4 regions of the Pseudarthrobacter sp. LMD1-1-1.1 genome follow, and region 3 is predicted to be linked to each of the others. Evidence: riboswitches for the same ligand, from Rfam matches in the RefSeq annotation. Region 3 holds a riboswitch; each other region holds the start of a gene.
What was found. Region 3 has a riboswitch for S-adenosylmethionine ahead of MRBLMD1_RS15505 (bifunctional o-acetylhomoserine/o-acetylserine sulfhydrylase). Riboswitches for the same ligand answer to the same signal wherever they lie in the genome.
Positions count from the first base shown of each region.

Region 1: it holds a riboswitch for S-adenosylmethionine, as region 3 does, so the genes downstream of both, MRBLMD1_RS17990 (DUF1737 domain-containing protein) here and MRBLMD1_RS15505 (bifunctional o-acetylhomoserine/o-acetylserine sulfhydrylase) in region 3, are expected to answer to the same signal.
Region 2: it holds a riboswitch for S-adenosylmethionine, as region 3 does, so the genes downstream of both, MRBLMD1_RS09480 (cobalamin-independent methionine synthase II family protein) here and MRBLMD1_RS15505 (bifunctional o-acetylhomoserine/o-acetylserine sulfhydrylase) in region 3, are expected to answer to the same signal.
Region 4: it holds a riboswitch for S-adenosylmethionine, as region 3 does, so the genes downstream of both, MRBLMD1_RS04480 (aminotransferase class V-fold PLP-dependent enzyme) here and MRBLMD1_RS15505 (bifunctional o-acetylhomoserine/o-acetylserine sulfhydrylase) in region 3, are expected to answer to the same signal.

Region 1 covers NZ_JBEGHP010000024.1:332,989-336,924, forward strand. The annotation lists gene opgC (OpgC domain-containing protein) at 1-2,225, opposite strand, end outside; SAM riboswitch class IV at 2,394-2,509, shown strand; gene MRBLMD1_RS17990 (DUF1737 domain-containing protein) at 2,523-2,798, shown strand; gene MRBLMD1_RS17995 (rhodanese-like domain-containing protein) at 2,795-3,205, shown strand; gene MRBLMD1_RS18000 (O-succinylhomoserine sulfhydrylase) at 3,206-3,936, shown strand, end outside.
Region 2 covers NZ_JBEGHP010000012.1:823,094-827,029, reverse strand. The annotation lists gene MRBLMD1_RS09490 (adenylosuccinate synthase) at 1-62, opposite strand, end outside; gene MRBLMD1_RS09485 (M14 family zinc carboxypeptidase) at 297-1,391, opposite strand; SAM riboswitch class I at 1,410-1,514, shown strand; gene MRBLMD1_RS09480 (cobalamin-independent methionine synthase II family protein) at 1,528-2,736, shown strand; gene MRBLMD1_RS09475 (uracil-DNA glycosylase) at 2,948-3,577, shown strand; gene MRBLMD1_RS09470 (DUF3151 domain-containing protein) at 3,648-3,936, opposite strand, start outside.
Region 3 covers NZ_JBEGHP010000023.1:427,684-431,619, reverse strand. The annotation lists gene MRBLMD1_RS15505 (bifunctional o-acetylhomoserine/o-acetylserine sulfhydrylase) at 83-1,405, opposite strand; SAM riboswitch class IV at 1,450-1,564, opposite strand; gene MRBLMD1_RS15500 (VOC family protein) at 1,726-2,364, shown strand; gene MRBLMD1_RS15495 (HNH endonuclease signature motif containing protein) at 2,571-3,936, shown strand, end outside.
Region 4 covers NZ_JBEGHP010000001.1:927,695-931,630, reverse strand. The annotation lists gene rsgA (ribosome small subunit-dependent GTPase A) at 1-758, shown strand, start outside; gene hisN (histidinol-phosphatase) at 803-1,615, shown strand; SAM riboswitch class IV at 1,769-1,882, shown strand; gene MRBLMD1_RS04480 (aminotransferase class V-fold PLP-dependent enzyme) at 1,919-3,337, shown strand; gene MRBLMD1_RS04475 (class I SAM-dependent methyltransferase) at 3,423-3,936, shown strand, end outside.

The DNA of each region.
Region 1 (3,936 bases), on a different contig from region 3:
GCGGCTACCACCAGGACCAGGACGTTGAACAGCCGGCCGGGCGCCAGGTAGGTCCGGCCGAAGAGTGCGTCATACATGGCGCGGTAGGAGGCGTCCGGCATGAGCGCCAGGCGGACGTCGTAGTTGTTGGCCAGGTACGGATTCCCCCAGGACAGGAAGGCCAGCGCAAACGCTGCCGCAGTGCAGGCCGCCACCACCCACGTGTGCGCCGACAACCACGCAACGATGCTGCGGCGGTAGTAGCCAACAACCAGGCCGAGGACGAAAAGCACCTGCCACACCAGTAGGGGAAACGAGTCCTCAAACTGGGATGGCAGGATCCTGAACCGGGTCACGGCGCCTACCGCGTACACGGCGAGCGTCGCCAGCAATACCCAGACGGCCTTGCCGCGGTTCAGCGCCGCAAGGATCAGCGGGCTGGCCAGCAGGAGCACCACGTACAGGCCCATGACGTTGAACTGCCAGGGACCGAACTGCAGCAGCACGATGGCCGGCAGCACCTGCGGCGGCACGGGGAACTGGAACAGCGACGACATGCCGGCGTAGAGGTCGTAGGTCCGGCCGGCACCGCCGTGTCCTGCGCCGCCGGTCCCCTGGTCCACGAACGTGGTCAGGGCCTCAGTGTGGAAGAACGGGAGCAGGGAAAGAAGGAAGACGCCGATCAGCACGGCCAGGGCGGTCACGTAGAGCTTCCCGGCCCGGCGGGAGGTCAGGTCCACCACCCGGCCGAAGTCCTCCTTGGCCTTGGGCCCGTACACCATGCCCACCACCAGGCCGGAGAACAGGACGAACAGCTCCGCGCCTGACACGAAGCCCACCGCCTCCTGGGTGAGCAGCTGGAACAGTGAGGCCATGCCCAGGTGGTTGACCACCACAAAGACAATGGCCAGTCCGCGCAGCAGGTCCACCCGCGAATCCCTGGTGGAAGGGTCCTGGTAGCTCCAGGACGTGGCGGTGCTGATCCGGCGGGGAACCTGCCACAGGGCCACCAGGAGGATGACCATGGCGGCACCAACGGTCCAGGGGGCGGCGCCGGAAAGCGTGTTGGCCCGCACGTAGGTGCCTGTGGACGCCACATCCGTGACAGGGCCGGTGACCATCGGCGATGCCTTCAGCCTGTCCAGGGCGGCCTTGGCAATATCCGGGCTTCCCGTGAGCAGCCAGCTGATGCTTGCCACGCCGGTATCCCGCGTGCTGGTCCGTTCGTCCCACACCACGGCGGCCGTCCCGGCGAAAGCGGGTGACGTGGCAGTGGCCACCACCTGGTCCCACCAGCCCGTCTTGATGTCCGCCTCGGGCGCCCCACCGGACGCAGGGCTGTAGAAGGCCGAAGTCTGGAGGAGGAAAGGCTTTTTGCGTCCCTCCACGTAGGTGCCGTAGAAGTTTTCGCCGCCGGAGGCCGTCAGCATCTCCTGGAGTTCGCCCGGACGCGGCGTCGTGTTGACGGCGGCCCCGCCGGCAGTGTCGTCGTGATAGGCGGTCAGGCCCACCCAGTCCACGGCGTCATCGCCCGGGTAGTAGGGGGCATAGGCGCTGTCGCTTCCGTTCCAGGTCCCGTCCCCGTTCGTATCCAGGAGGGAAAACCCGTCGCTTCCCGGCTCCGGGGCATTCCGGTTCCGTTCAAAGGGGTAGTCCTTGCCCAGGTAAGGCGCCCACACCATGGCGGCCCGGCCGCCGTCGTCCTTCTTGAAGGCTGCCGCCACGGCCTGGAAAGCCTGCCGGTACGTGGCCGGCTGCTGGCCCCAGGCCACCCAGCTGGCATTCATATCGGGGGCGAACCGGACCAGCAGTTGGCCCTTGAACCCCGATGTCAGGTCGCGGACCTGGGCTGCGAACGCTTCCGCCTCCGCGGGGCCGAGCTGGTCCAGGGGCACCGACGGCTTCACCGTGAGCAGGGCGTGGGCGCCTTTGGCTGCAGTTTGCTGCAGGAAGCCGTCGATGTCATTCCGCTCCGATTCGCGGTACGGAATGGTGATGTCGTGGCCGAAGACGGCGGGGCCGGCGCCCAGCCTGTCGCTGAAGCCCGCGGCCGTATCCTCACCCCACTCGAGGACCGCCCCCAGCCACGGCTTGCCCTTGTCCGGTGCAGCAGGCGCCGCGTGTGCCGGGCCTGCCGGGACCACCAGGGCCAGTAGGACGATGAACACCGCGGCGAAAAAGGCTGCGCTGGAACGCGGACGGTTCCGCGGGATGGCGGCGTGGTGGTGCGATACGTGTGCCCGCATGCTGACAAGGACCCCCCGGTACTCATTGCTCTGGATACGGGGCGGCGCCCCCGGTAAGAACTTTATCGGCCCATGGGCATAACCCGTGCCGTGACGCGGACGGCTCAATTACGGAACATGACGACGGCGGCGATGCGGCCGGGCGCGGCAGGTGTTACGTTTTTGGGGAGTAATGAGTACCGGCGCCAAGCCCTGACTTGCCGGTCGGCAACCCTCCCTTTCGCGGCGGGGTGCCTCAGGTGAATACTCGGCATATCGACCGATTCGAGCTGCAAGCGTGAGAGAAGGAGATCCGTCGTGTCCGACGCACCCGCCCCTGACGAAAGACTGTCCTACCGCCTGATTACGGGCGCGGACAACCGTGAATTCTGTGAGCGGATCTCCGCTGCACTCGCCGATGGCTACGTCCTGCACGGCAGCCCGGCGGCAACCTTCAACGGCACCACCGTCATCGTGGCGCAGGCAATCGTCCTTCCGGCCGCGATCGCTTCCGCCGACGCCGCCGTGGCCACCGCCGTGGACCAGCTCGATGCCGAATTTGAGGGCGAGTTCGACGGCGAGGGCCACGCATGAGCTACGCGGGAGACCTGACGCCGCAGGAAGCCTGGGCCAAGCTGGAGCAGGGCGCCATCCTGGTGGACGTCCGCACCGAGGGCGAATGGGCCCACATCGGCATCCCGGACACCAAGGCCACGGACAACGATCCCCTGTTCATCCAGTGGACCTTCCCCGGCGGCATCCCCAACCCGGACTTCGTCAAGGACCTCCAGGAGCAGGCGCCGGAGGATCCCCACGCGGAACTGCTGTTCCTGTGCCGGTCCGGCCAACGGTCCATCGCGGCCGCAACTGCCGCCACCCAGGCCGGCTTCACCGCCTACAGCGTGCTGGAGGGCTTCGAAGGCGAGCCCGACCGCTACGGCGAGCGGACCATCAATGGCTGGAAGAACCGCGGCCTCCCCACCAACCTCGGAAAGAACTAAGTGACCTTCAACCCAGACGCCCCCGGCTGGAACCCCGACACCCAGGCAGTCCGCGGAGGCCTGGACCGCTCCAACTTCCAGGAAACATCTGAGGCCATCTTCCTGAACTCAGGGTTCGTCTACGAATCCGCCGCGGCAGCTGAACGGGCCTTCACCGGCGAGGACGAGCGCTTTGTCTACTCCCGCTACGGCAACCCGTCCGTGGCCACCTTCCAGGAACGGCTCAGGCTCCTCGAAGGCACCGAAGCATGCTTCGCGACGGCGTCGGGCATGTCCGCCGTGTTCACCGCGCTGGGTGCCCTGCTGGCTGCGGGCGACCGGGTTGTGGCCGCCCGGTCACTGTTCGGTTCGTGCTTTGTGATCCTGAACGAGATCCTGCCACGTTGGGGTGTGGAGACGGTCTTCGTGGACGGCCCAGACCTGGACCAGTGGCGCGAAGCCCTGTCCAAGCCCACCACCGCCGTCTTCTTCGAGTCCCCGTCGAACCCCATGCAGGAGATCGTGGACATCGCGGCCGTCAGCGAACTGGCGCACGCGGCCGGGGCCACCGTGGTGGCGGACAACGTGTTCGCCACTCCCCTGCTGCAGCGCTGCGGGGACCTTGGCGCCGACGTGATCGTCTACTCCGGCACCAAGCACATCGACGGGCAGGGCCGGGTGATGGGCGGCGCCATCCTGGGCACCAAGGAATTCATCGACGGACCGGTGAAGCAGCTGATGCGGCACACCGG
Region 2 (3,936 bases), on a different contig from region 3:
TCGGTGGCCTTGCCTTTTCCTTCGTCGCCCCACTGGGCTCCTACGATCACAATTGCTGGCATGGGATCCTCCCCCATTCGTTCGGACTGCCCGGGCCGGCCACCAGGTGGCGGGCCCATGCAGCGCCGTTCATGAGAATGCCCCGAACATACCGGCCTTCGCACAGCCGCAGCACGGCGCAGCGAAGCAAGAGTTCCGGGGCTCTTACCACCCAAGTTTAGCCGATGGGGCACTTTGTCCACTGTTGTGGCCCGCCGCGGTCCTTTCTGCCAAAAGGCCGCGGCGGCCGGTGCCGCCTATTCGTCCTCCGCCTCCCCGGCGGGCCGGGACGTCTGTTCGGCTAGCGTGTTCCAGAAGGAGGTGTCGGCGTCGGCAATGGACCCGTCCGCGATGGCCGCGGCCGTGGAGGTCAGCGTGGTGACGGTCTGCTTGATCAGGTAGCCGTTGCTGCGCTGTCCGAGTGCATAGCCGTCCAAATAGTGGTCCGACATGCCGCGCATCTCGAAGAGCAGGGTGGCGATGCCGTACTCCACGGAGATGCCGTTGCGGCTGATGGTTTCGGCACTGCCGCCCTGGTACTTGCCCAGGTGTCCCCAGCCGGTGGAGTCGACGTTGTTGAAGACCACCGCGCCGAGCTGCTTGGATTTTTCGACGACGGCGGGGTCGGCGTTGGGGGTGGTGGGGTACAGGATGGAGCCCGACACCAGCTTGCCGTCACGCTCGGCCCGGGTGCCCTGGTGGTGCAGGTCGATCATGTAGTCGATCCGGTATTTGCGCATGACGTTGTTGTGCAGCGCCTGGGTCTCCGGCTGGACCTTGGCCACATGGTCGCGGTTCAGGTCCACACCCTCGGCGTTGTAGCGGGTGAGGTGCCGGTCCCCCTTTGCGAGGTAATTGTCCAGGGAGAAGTTCACGTCGCCCATGGCGCCGTCCGCATTGAGCATGGGCACCACCAGGATGTTCACGCCTTTGAGGATGTCCGCGGATTTGCCGGTCCCCAGGTGCTTGATGAACTCCATGGCGCCCTCGGTGGTGAGCTGCTCGTTGCCGTGCTGCTGGGTCAGGTACAGGATGGTGGGCTTGGCGGGGTCCGAAATGTACTTGACCAAGTGGATGTCGCGCCCCTTGACCGTCTGCCCGATGACCTCCAGCTCCATTGCCGACTGGCGGGCATCCTGGTCCTTCAGGAACGAGACCATCTGTTCGTACGTGGCGAGCTTGGACGTGGTGATCTGGCCGTTGCCGTCGTAGGTGGGGCCTTCGCCCACAGCGTGTGCCAGCGGGGCAGGTCCTGCTACGACGGCCAGCGCCAGGGCTCCGGAAACGGCAGGAAAGCCGCTGGGCAGCCCGCCGCGACATAAAGCGGCGCAGACTTGCCCCGGGGCAGGCATCTGGATTTATGTGAGAGTGAACCATCCGGAGCGGCCGAGAGACCTGGCTCGATGACGCCGCAGCAACCACGGTCCAGCAGGATTCCTGCCGGCCGAAGGTGCTACTGCCAGGACCGATGGAAAGGAAGATTCCAGCATGTCCCTGAACACCGACTACATCCGCGTCACCCACGCGGGATCCTTGCCCCGCACCCCGGAACTCATCGCGGCCAACGCCGCCAAGGAAACCGACGGCGTCACCCCTGAATTCCTGGAACTTCTGGAGGCCTCCGTGGTGGAGGTGGTCCAGCGGCAGAAGGACCTCGGCATCGATATCCCCAACGACGGCGAATACGGGCACACGATGTCCAGCTCCGTGGACTACGGTGCCTGGTGGAACTACTCCTTTGCACGGCTGGGCGGCCTGGAGCCAACCAACGTGGACCGCTGGGCCGATGCCCAGGTGCACCGCTCCTCGCCCGGCAACATTGTCCTGACCTCATTCCCTGACCGGCGCGACCGGCAGGCGTTCAACGAGGCCTACAACGACCCCTCCTCGGGCATCCTGTCCCACCGCAAGAGCGTGACCCAGCCCAAGATCGCCGGACCCCTGACCTACACGGGCCAGGACCTGGTGGCATCGGACATCAGGAACCTGAAGACCGGCCTCGCAGCGGCCGGGTTGTCGGACGGCTTCGTAGCGTCCCTCTCCCCCGGCTCCTGCGCCCGCGTGGCCAACGAGTACTACAAGTCGGAGGAGGAACTTGTCTACGCCTGCGCCGATGCCATGCGGGAGGAATACAAGGCGATCATCGATGCGGGCCTCACCGTGCAGCTCGATGATCCGTCCCTGGCCGAGAGCTGGGACCAGATCAATCCCGAGCCCAGCCTGGAGGACTACCTGAAGTTCATCCAGCTGCGCGTCGAGGCCACCAACTGGGCCCTCCGCGACCTTCCCCAGGAACAGATCCGGCTGCACGTCTGCTGGGGTTCCTGGCACGGTCCGCACACCACCGACATCCCTTTCGCGGACATCATCGGATCGGTGCTGCAGGTTAACGCCGGCGCCTACTCCTTCGAGGCAGCCAATGTCCGCCACGAACACGAATGGCGGGTATGGGAGGACACCAAGCTCCCCGAGGGCAAGGTGATCATCCCGGGCATCGTCTCGCACGCCACCAACGTGGTGGAACACCCGGACCTGGTGGCAGACCGCATTGTCCGCTTTGCCGACGTCGTGGGCCGTGAGAATGTCATCGCCTCCACCGACTGCGGCCTGGGCGGCCGGGTCCACCCGCAGATCGCCTTCGCCAAGCTGGAGGCCCTCGGCGAGGGCGCCCGCCGGGCCACCAGCCGCCTCTGGTAGCTTCAAGAGGCGAAGCGGGAGCCCGCCGGTTCCGTGCCCTGGCAGAGTCAGGTGCACGGGACCGGCGTTTCGTTTCCCGGGGCTTGCTAAACTGGGTAAGGCCGACCAGGAATCGGCCCACCCCAATCAACCGCCGCTGATGTGTCGCGCCCCCGCGTGCCCGTTTCCGTGGCGGCAGCAACGCCAATCCCCGCAGGAGAACCAGCACTTCATGACAGCCCTGGCACCCGAAACATTCCACGAACAGCTCATGAGCCGCCGCTACGACCCCAGCGTTGCTGCCGTTAACGAGCTCTGCGATTCCCTGCAGGAGACCAAGCCCGGAACCGTGGTCCCCTATGTGGATCCCATGCACGACGTGGAGGAATGCCGCATCATCAGCCTGTTCTCCAACATTGGCGAGGCGGACCCGTCCGGGTTCATCACGGCCGGGGACCAGGACGCCGCGACCCGCATGCTGGGACTGCAGTGGAAGCTGGGCCTGCGCCCCGAGTTCGTGATGCCGTGGAACGTCCACCCCTGGCACGTTCCCGGTGAGCCCAACGGCAAGTTCACTCCCGACCAGATCCAGGCAGGCCTGAAGCCGCTGCTGAAGTTCCTGGCCCTGGTGCCCCGTGCCTCCGTCATCGTGGCGCACGGAACCGAAGCCAACCGGTTGGCCAACGCACTCCTGAAGACCGAAGTTCCGCTGCTGTGGCGCCGTGGCCTGAAGACCTACAAGGTGCGCTCCCTGAGCGGCCGCGCCTTCGCCGGTTCCCCCGCGCGCCAGGAGGAGTACCTCGAGGACATGCGCGCGGCCTACGCCGACGCCATGGCACGCACCGGCATCGCCAAGCCTTAAGCGGCCGACGGCGGGTGGTTACCTTTCCTGGAAAGGTAAACACCCGCCGTCGTTGTTTAAGCGCAAAGGACTAAAACTTGCCCTCGATCGCTGCCTTCGCCGTGGGGTCCGAGTCGTTGAGGAACTTTTCGATCCGCTCCGGCTCGTCAGCCTCGCCGATGGCAGAGGAAGCCCTGCCCAGGGAGTAGAGGGCCCGCAGGAATCCGCGGTTGGGCTCGTGCTCCCACGGGATGGGCCCGACGCCGCGCCAGCCGTTGCGGCGCAGCGAGTCCAGGCCGCGGTGGTAGCCGACGCGGGAGTAGGCGTAGGAATCGATGATCCGGCCCTCCGCCCATGCTTCTTCGGCGAGCACAGCCCAG
Region 3 (3,936 bases):
CCCCCACTCCAGGCCAAGAGTATGACTGGTTGTGACTTCCCGGTTCGCCGGCCGGCACATGCTGCGACGCTCGCGTTTGGGGCTACGCGTCGGCGCCCTTGGCTGCCCGGAAGCCTGCCTCCAGGTCGGCCAGGATGTCGTCGATGTGCTCCAGGCCAACGGAAAGCCGGACCAGGCCCGGGTGCACGCCGGCCACAACCTGCTGCTCCGGCGAGAGCTGGCTGTGCGTGGTGGACGCGGGGTGGATGACCAGGGAGCGGACGTCGCCGATGTTGGCCACGTGGGAATGCAGCTCCAGGGCGTCGACGAAGCGCTTGCCCGCCTCTGCCCCGCCGGCCAGGTTGAAGGCCACGACGGCGCCCGTCCCCTTGGGTCCGTACTTGCGGCCACGCTCGTACCAGGGGCTGGAGGGCAGCCCCGCGTAGGCGACGGATTCGACGTCGTCCCTTGCCTCCAGCCAGCGCGCCACTTCCGTGGCGTTCGCAACGTGGCGCTCCACCCGCAGGCTCAACGTCTCCAGGCCCTGGGAAATCAGGAACGCGTTGAAGGGCGAGACGGCTGAGCCGAGGTCGCGCAGCAACTGCACACGGGCCTTGAGGATGTAGGAGAGGTTGGCGCCGAGTGCGCCGCCTTCACCGAGATCGCGGGCGTAGACCAGGCCGTTGTACGTGGGGTCCGGGGTGTTGAAGCCGGGGAACCGCTCCGGATCCTTGCCGAAATCGAACTTGCCGGAATCGACGATGACACCGGCGATGGCCGAGCCGTGGCCGCCCAGGTACTTGGTGGCCGAGTGCAGGACAATATCCGCACCCCACTCCAGCGGGCGGATCAGGTACGGCGTGGACAAGGTGTTGTCCACAATGAGCGGAACCCCGGCCTGGTGGGCCACCTCGGAGATGCCTTCAATATCCAGGACGTCCTGGCGCGGGTTGGACACCACTTCACCGAAGAAGAGCTTGGTGTTGGGCTGCACGGCATCGCGCCACTGGTCCAGGTTGTCCGGATCGGCCACGAAGGTCACCGAGATGCCGAACTTCTTCAGCGTGTGCGCAAACAGGTTGTAGGTTCCGCCGTAAAGGCTGGGGCTGGCCACGATGTGGTCGCCTGCCTCGGCGATGTTCAGGACAGCGAAGGTTTCGGCGGCCTGCCCGGAGCTCAGCAGCAGCGCGGCCAGGCCTCCTTCGAGGCTGGCAATCCGTTGCTCGACGGCATCCTGGGTGGGATTGCCGATGCGGGTATAGATGGGCGCAAGTTCAGCCAGGGCAAAACGGTTGGCGGCGCTTTCAGCGCTGGGAAACACGAATGACGTGGTCTGGTAGATAGGCAGGGCGCGGGCCCCCGTGGCGCTGTCCGCCGCCTGGCCTGCGTGGATCTGGCGGGTTTCGAAGGACCATCCGTTGGACATCCAAATCTCCTTTGACATGGGCCCGGCATGCTCACCGGCAGTACGGGCCGCGCTTGCTCCCGGCTGTTGCCGGGGAGCCAGGTCTTCACCCGGGGCACCCCACCGCGGATGGAGGGTTGCCGGCCAGCGAGCCGGGGCTTGGCGCTGGCACTCATGACCTGGGCCCAGTCTAGGAACCGGACGGTTGCCGTGGACAGCATTGTGACGAACATGGTCTTCCGGCCACTGTCTCGGCCGAATAACGGGGGCGCCGGGCGCCACAAATACTAGTAAGGGTGCCCTTAGCTGAGAGCCTGATCACAAAGTGCCAAGATGTTCGCATGCGCATGGATCACGTCTCTTACGCCTGTGAACACGAGGGCCTCGCGGCCACTACCGAACGTATTGCAACTGCCCTCGGCGTTGAGGCAGTGAAGGGTGGCGTACACCCCCGCTTCGGAACCCGGAATATGATCATCCCGCTCGCCGGCCACAAGTACCTCGAAGTCGTTGAGGTCCTGGACCACCCGGCATCGGACAAGGCACCGTTCGGACAGGCAGTACGTGCCCGCTCCGCTGCTGGTGGCGGCTGGATGGGCTGGTGCGTCGAAGTGGACGACCTCGCCCCCTTCGAGGAACGCCTGGGCCGCGCCGCCGTGAACGGCAACCGCAAGTTCCCGGACGGCCGCGAACTGGTCTGGAAGCAGATTGGCATCCTGGGCCTCATCGCCGATCCCCAGGTGCCGTACATGCTCAAGTGGGAGGGCGATCCCTCGCTCCACCCGTCCCACGCGTACGAGAGCAACCTCAAGATGAGCTGCCTGACCATCGCCGGTTCCGCCTCGCGCGTCACCGAGTGGCTGGGTGAGCCGGTGGAGAAGCCGCTCGAGGACGTTGCGGTGGAGTGGGTCGCCCCGCACGGAACCCCGGGCATCCTCTCGGTCACCTTTGAAACCGCCAACGGAGCCGTCACCATCTGACCCTCCCCCGTTCCTCCCCGGATCACTTCGGGGAGGTCCCCGGGTTGTGCCCGGGCAAACTTCGGCCGCCATTGGGTGGTGACAACGGCGTCACCACCCAATGGCGGCCGAATTAATTTAAGAAGCTGCCCCCTGCGCCGCTATGAAGGACGCCAGCATGAACCGTGCACACTTTGGATGTCAGTGCCTCGTTGGATGATGTGGGCATGGGAATCAGCGGTGGTGTTGAGGTGGTTTTGGAGGGTGTTCGTGCCTCTGTTGCTGCCATCGATGCGCTGGATTTCGAAGATACTTCCCTGGCTGCCGGCGCCGGCATTGGTTCCCGTGTTGACGTGCTTCAACGGCGGTATGAGATCCGGCTGGAACGGCTGGAGGTTGCGGCCCGGCTGGAGGCGCAGCTCGCCGCGATGAAGGCGCTGGATACTGCCGAAGCCGTTGCCTTCCAGCAGGCGATGACGCCGCCGGACGCCACTGTCCAGGACCGCACTTACGCGGACATGTCGGTGGTGGAGGAGATCGCCGGGGTGCTGACCATCAGCTCGGCGGCCGCGGGCGCTTTGGTGGAGCACTCACGCCGGATCTGCTCCCTGCCGCTGGTGTTCGATGCACTGTCCGCCGGGGACATGTCCTGGCAGCACGCCCGGATTGTCGCCGATGAGACTGAAGGCCTCACCACCGAGGGCGCCCTGGCGTTGGTGGCGCACTTCTTCGACCCGGCTGCACCCCAGCCCGCCCGCGGCGCGGCCCCCGGCGAGCTTGTTCCGTCCCGGTTCCGGGCGAAGGTGCGTGGTTGGCGGGAACGCCACCACCCCGACTCGATCGAGAAGCGCCATGTAAAGGGTGTGGCTGACCGGCGGATGGAATACACCCCGGACAAGGACGGTATGGCCTGGATCTCCCTCTACTTGCCCGGGGACACCGCGTGCGCTATCTGGAACCGGACCACCGCGACCGCCCGCGGCCTCCAGGGACCAGACGAACCCCGCACCCTTACCCAACTCCGCCCCGACATCGCAGCATCGCTGCTCCTCGGCGCCGGCCACGCCGAGGAAGACGGTCCCGGCCTCGGCATTCAGGGCACGGAGGGTGTCACCGGGGTCGGGAAGGTCCCTGCGCCGCGGGCCGATGTCCTGGTCACCGTGCCCGTGTTCGCCCTCCTCGGAGCCACCGACGAACCCGCCTTACTGGACGGCTTCGGACCAATCCCGGCGTCCATGGCACGGAAACTTGTCGCCGACGGGGCGGAATCGTTCTACCGGGTCCTGATCGACCCCCGCGACGGGGCACCACTGGAGATCGGCCGGAAAAACTACCGGCTCACCGAGGCCATCAAACGCTGGATCAGGCTGCGCGATGCCAAGTGCACCTTCCCCGGCTGCACCAACCGCACCCCCGACAACGAAACCGACCACCTACAAGCGTGGCAACACGGCGGCACCACCAACGTCAGCAACCTGGCCCAACTCTGCCCCAAACACCACCGGCTCAAACACCACACCAGATGGACGCCAGATCCGGCCAACAAGAATGAACCACCCGGCTGGACCTCACCCACAGGCAGGCACTACAACC
Region 4 (3,936 bases), on a different contig from region 3:
CCGTGGTGGCCAACGCCGACCAACTGGTGATTGTGGTGGCGGCCGCCAACCCGGAACCACGCACCGGGTTCATCGACCGCGCCCTGGTGGCTGCCTATGACGCCGGGATCGAGCCGATCCTGCTGGTCACCAAGGCCGACGTGAAAGACCCCGCGGAGCTGCTGTCCAACTACACCCACCTGGACTTCCCTGTGATCATCAGCCGGACCGCCGATGCACAGGCCTCCGGGATCGATGCACGGTCGGACGACGGCCTCTCCGCCCGGCTGGACAGCGCGGCGGTGGCCGACCTCCGCGCCCATCTCGACGGCAAGGTCACCGTGATGCTGGGGCACTCCGGCGTGGGCAAGTCCACCATGGTGAATGCGCTGACCGGCGCCGAGCGGGCCACGGGCGGAGTGAACGCGGTCACGGGGCGCGGCCGCCACACGTCGTCGTCGGCCCTGGCCCTGCGCCTGGCGGACGCGCCGGCCGGCAGCTGGATCATTGACACCCCCGGTATCCGTTCCTTCGGACTGGCACACGTGGACCCGGACCGGATCCTGCGCTCCTTCCCCGACCTGTCCCCCGGCATCGAAAACTGTGAACGCGGGTGCAAGCACACTGCAAACGCGGTGAACTGCGGCCTCGACGACTGGGTGGCAGGCGGCAACGCAGGTCCCACCGGCCCGGCACGCCTGGCATCGCTCCGGCGGCTGCTCGGCACGGACCCGCGCATGGACGCACAGGAAACCAAAGAGCTCGGCAGCGTCAACTGACGCGTTCTCCCGGCAGAAGCGTCCACAGACGGTAGTTTGTAACCATGATCCAACCCGCTTCGAGCTACAACGATGACCTGCGCCTGGCCCATGTCCTGGCCGACTCCGTGGATGACCAGACCATGAGCCGCTTCAAGGCCCTGGACCTCCACGTTGAGACCAAGCCGGACCTGACGCCCGTCACCGACGCCGACAAGGCAGCGGAGGAAGCCATCCGCGGCCAGCTCTCCCGCTCCCGGCCCCGCGATGCCGTCCTGGGTGAGGAGTTCGGCAGCACCGGGCACGGTTCACGGCGCTGGATCATCGATCCCATTGACGGGACCAAGAACTTTGTCCGGGGCGTCCCGGTCTGGGCCACGCTGATCGCCCTGGTGGATGAAGGCGAGCCTGTGGTGGGCGTGGTCAGCGCCCCGGCCCTCGGCAAGCGCTGGTGGGCGGCAAAGGGCATGGGCGCGTACATGGGCCGGTCCCTGGCAGCTGCCACCCGGCTGCGCGTCTCCGACGTGTCCAGCCTCTCCGACGCCTCCCTCTCCTACTCCAGCCTGAGCGGCTGGAAGGAACGCGGCAACCTCGACGAGTTCCTCGGGCTGACCGAAGACGTCTGGCGGACCCGGGCCTACGGCGATTTCTGGTCGTACTGCATGGTGGCAGAGGGCTCGGTGGACATCGCCTGCGAACCGGAGCTCAACCTCTACGACATGGCTGCGCTGGTGCCGATCGTGGTTGAGGCGGGCGGCCGGTTCACTTCCCTCGAAGGCGAGGACGGACCGTTCGGCGGGAACGCGCTGGCCACCAACTCGATCCTGCACTCAGAGGTGCTGCACCGCCTCAACCCGTACCTGGACGACCTGCTGTAACTGCCACGGTTTGGCCCCCTTAGGCGAATATTGCGACGCCGGACACCTCCAGACGGGGGTGTCCGGCGTCGTTTATTCGATATTGCGTAACAAAGCCCTTAACAATTGCCGCGGCTTCAATCCTGGCCGCCCCATGTCCTACGCTTTTATGCAGGTCACGAGTGCCAGCGCAAAACCCCGGTTTGCTGGCCGGCAACCCTCCATTCGCGGCGGGGTGCCCCGGGTGACGACCAGGCCGGTCCGGAGTGGATGCGGCAAGCGCGGATTCCCTATGCCGGAGTCCTGTATTCAAGTGAGGTCTCTGTGACAACTGCCACCGTCTCCCCCCAGCCCGCCATTGCCGAATCCGGCGCTCCCGGAGATCGCCACGCCGTTGCCGGCCGTCCCCTTGCTGCCGTCACCGGCGCGGAAATCCAGGCACCACTGATTTCCGGCGGCCACATCCGGTACGCGAACCTTGACTACGGCGCATCCGCTCCGGCGCTCTCCGTGGTCTCCGCCTACCTGAACGAGATCCTGCCGTACTACGCGAGCGTCCACCGCGGGGCCGGCTACGCGTCCCAGATCAGCACGTCCGTTTACGAGAACGCCCGCAGCATCGTCCGGGACTTCGTGGGCGGCCGGCCGGATGATTCGGTCATCTTCACCCGCAACACCACCGATTCGCTGAACCTCCTGGCCGGCTGCCTGCCTGCTACCGACGGCCGGCATGACGGCGAGGTCCTCTACCTGGACATCGAACACCATGCCAACCTCCTGCCGTGGCAGGGCGTTCCGCACCGCAGCATCGTTGCCGCCGACACCATCACCGGCACCCTGGACGCCGTCCGGACCGAGCTGGAGCAGGGCGGCGTCAGCCTGCTGGCCGTCACCGGCGCCTCCAACGTCACCGGCGAGATTCTTCCCATCCGGGCCCTGGCCGCGCTGGCCCACCAGCACGGCGCCCGGATCGTGGTGGACGCGGCCCAGCTCGCGCCGCACCGCAGGGTGGACATCAGCGCGGACGACGTCGACTACCTCGCCTTTTCCGGCCATAAGCTGTACGCGCCGTTCGGCGCGGGTGTCCTGGTGGGACGTCCCGACTGGCTGGACACCGGTGTCCCGCACCTCGCCGGCGGCGGGGCGGTCAAGGAAGCACGGCTCGACGGCGTCAGCTGGGCCACGGGCCCGGCCCGCCACGAGGGGGGCTCGCCGAACGTCCTCGGCGCCGCCACCCTGGCCCGCGCCACCCAGGTCATCGCCGAACTCGACCAGGACCGGTGGCACGCCCACGAATCCGCCATCCGTTCCTTCCTGGTGGAGGGCCTGCAGGACATCGACGGCGTCACCGTCCACCAGATCTTCAAGGACACCAACCCGGAAACGGACACCATCGGCGTGGTCAACTTCTCGGTCGAGGGCTACGACGCAGGGCTGGTGGCCGCCTACCTTTCCGCAGAGCATGGGGTGGGCCTGCGCGACGGCCGCTTCTGCGCCCATCCCCTGCTGAAGCGCCTGGGCCTGCCGTCCGGCTCCCTCCGGGCAAGTTTCGGCGTGGGTTCGCGGCTGGAAGACGCCAAACGCCTCCTCACCGGCATCCGGACGCTGCGCAGCAACGGACTGGGATGGGACTACGTGGTGGATGCGGGCCGCTGGGTGCCCGCCAATGATTTCCGCACCTACCCGCACTGGGCGCCCAATACCCCCGGGACGGCCGGCGCAGCCCCCTGCCTGGACGACTAGGCGGCGGGGCGGCGGCTGCCTGCTGATGCCGGGCATGCGGTAAATTCGAAGGACATCCGCAGGCAGCACCAGAAGGAGGCCACGCGTGGTTCGGGGTGGCCCCAGGCTTGATCACGGCCGGCGCACGGAGCTCGGGCAGAGCTTCCAAGACGGCGGCCGCCACTACCAGCGTGTCCGTCCCGGCTATCCTGCGGAATCTGCACGGTGGCTGGTACCGGCCGGAGCCCATGACGCCCTGGACGTCGGCGCGGGTACGGGAAAGTTCACCGCGTTGCTGCTGACCATGGGACTGGACGTCACCGCCGTCGACCCCTCTGCGGACATGCTCGCCCAGCTGAAGGCCCACTGCCCCGCCGCCACGGCTGCGCCGGGGACTGCCGAGGCGACAGGCCTTCCCGACGCTGCCTTCGACGTCGCGACCGTTGCCCAGGCGTGGCACTGGTGCGACCCCCTGCTGGCAAGCACCGAGCTGGCGCGCGTCTTGCGCCCGCACGGAACACTTGGCCTGGTCTGGAACCAGCTGGACACCTCCGTCCCCTGGGTGCACCGGCTCTCCCGGATCATGCACGCCGGCGATGTGTACCGGCCCGGCCACAAGC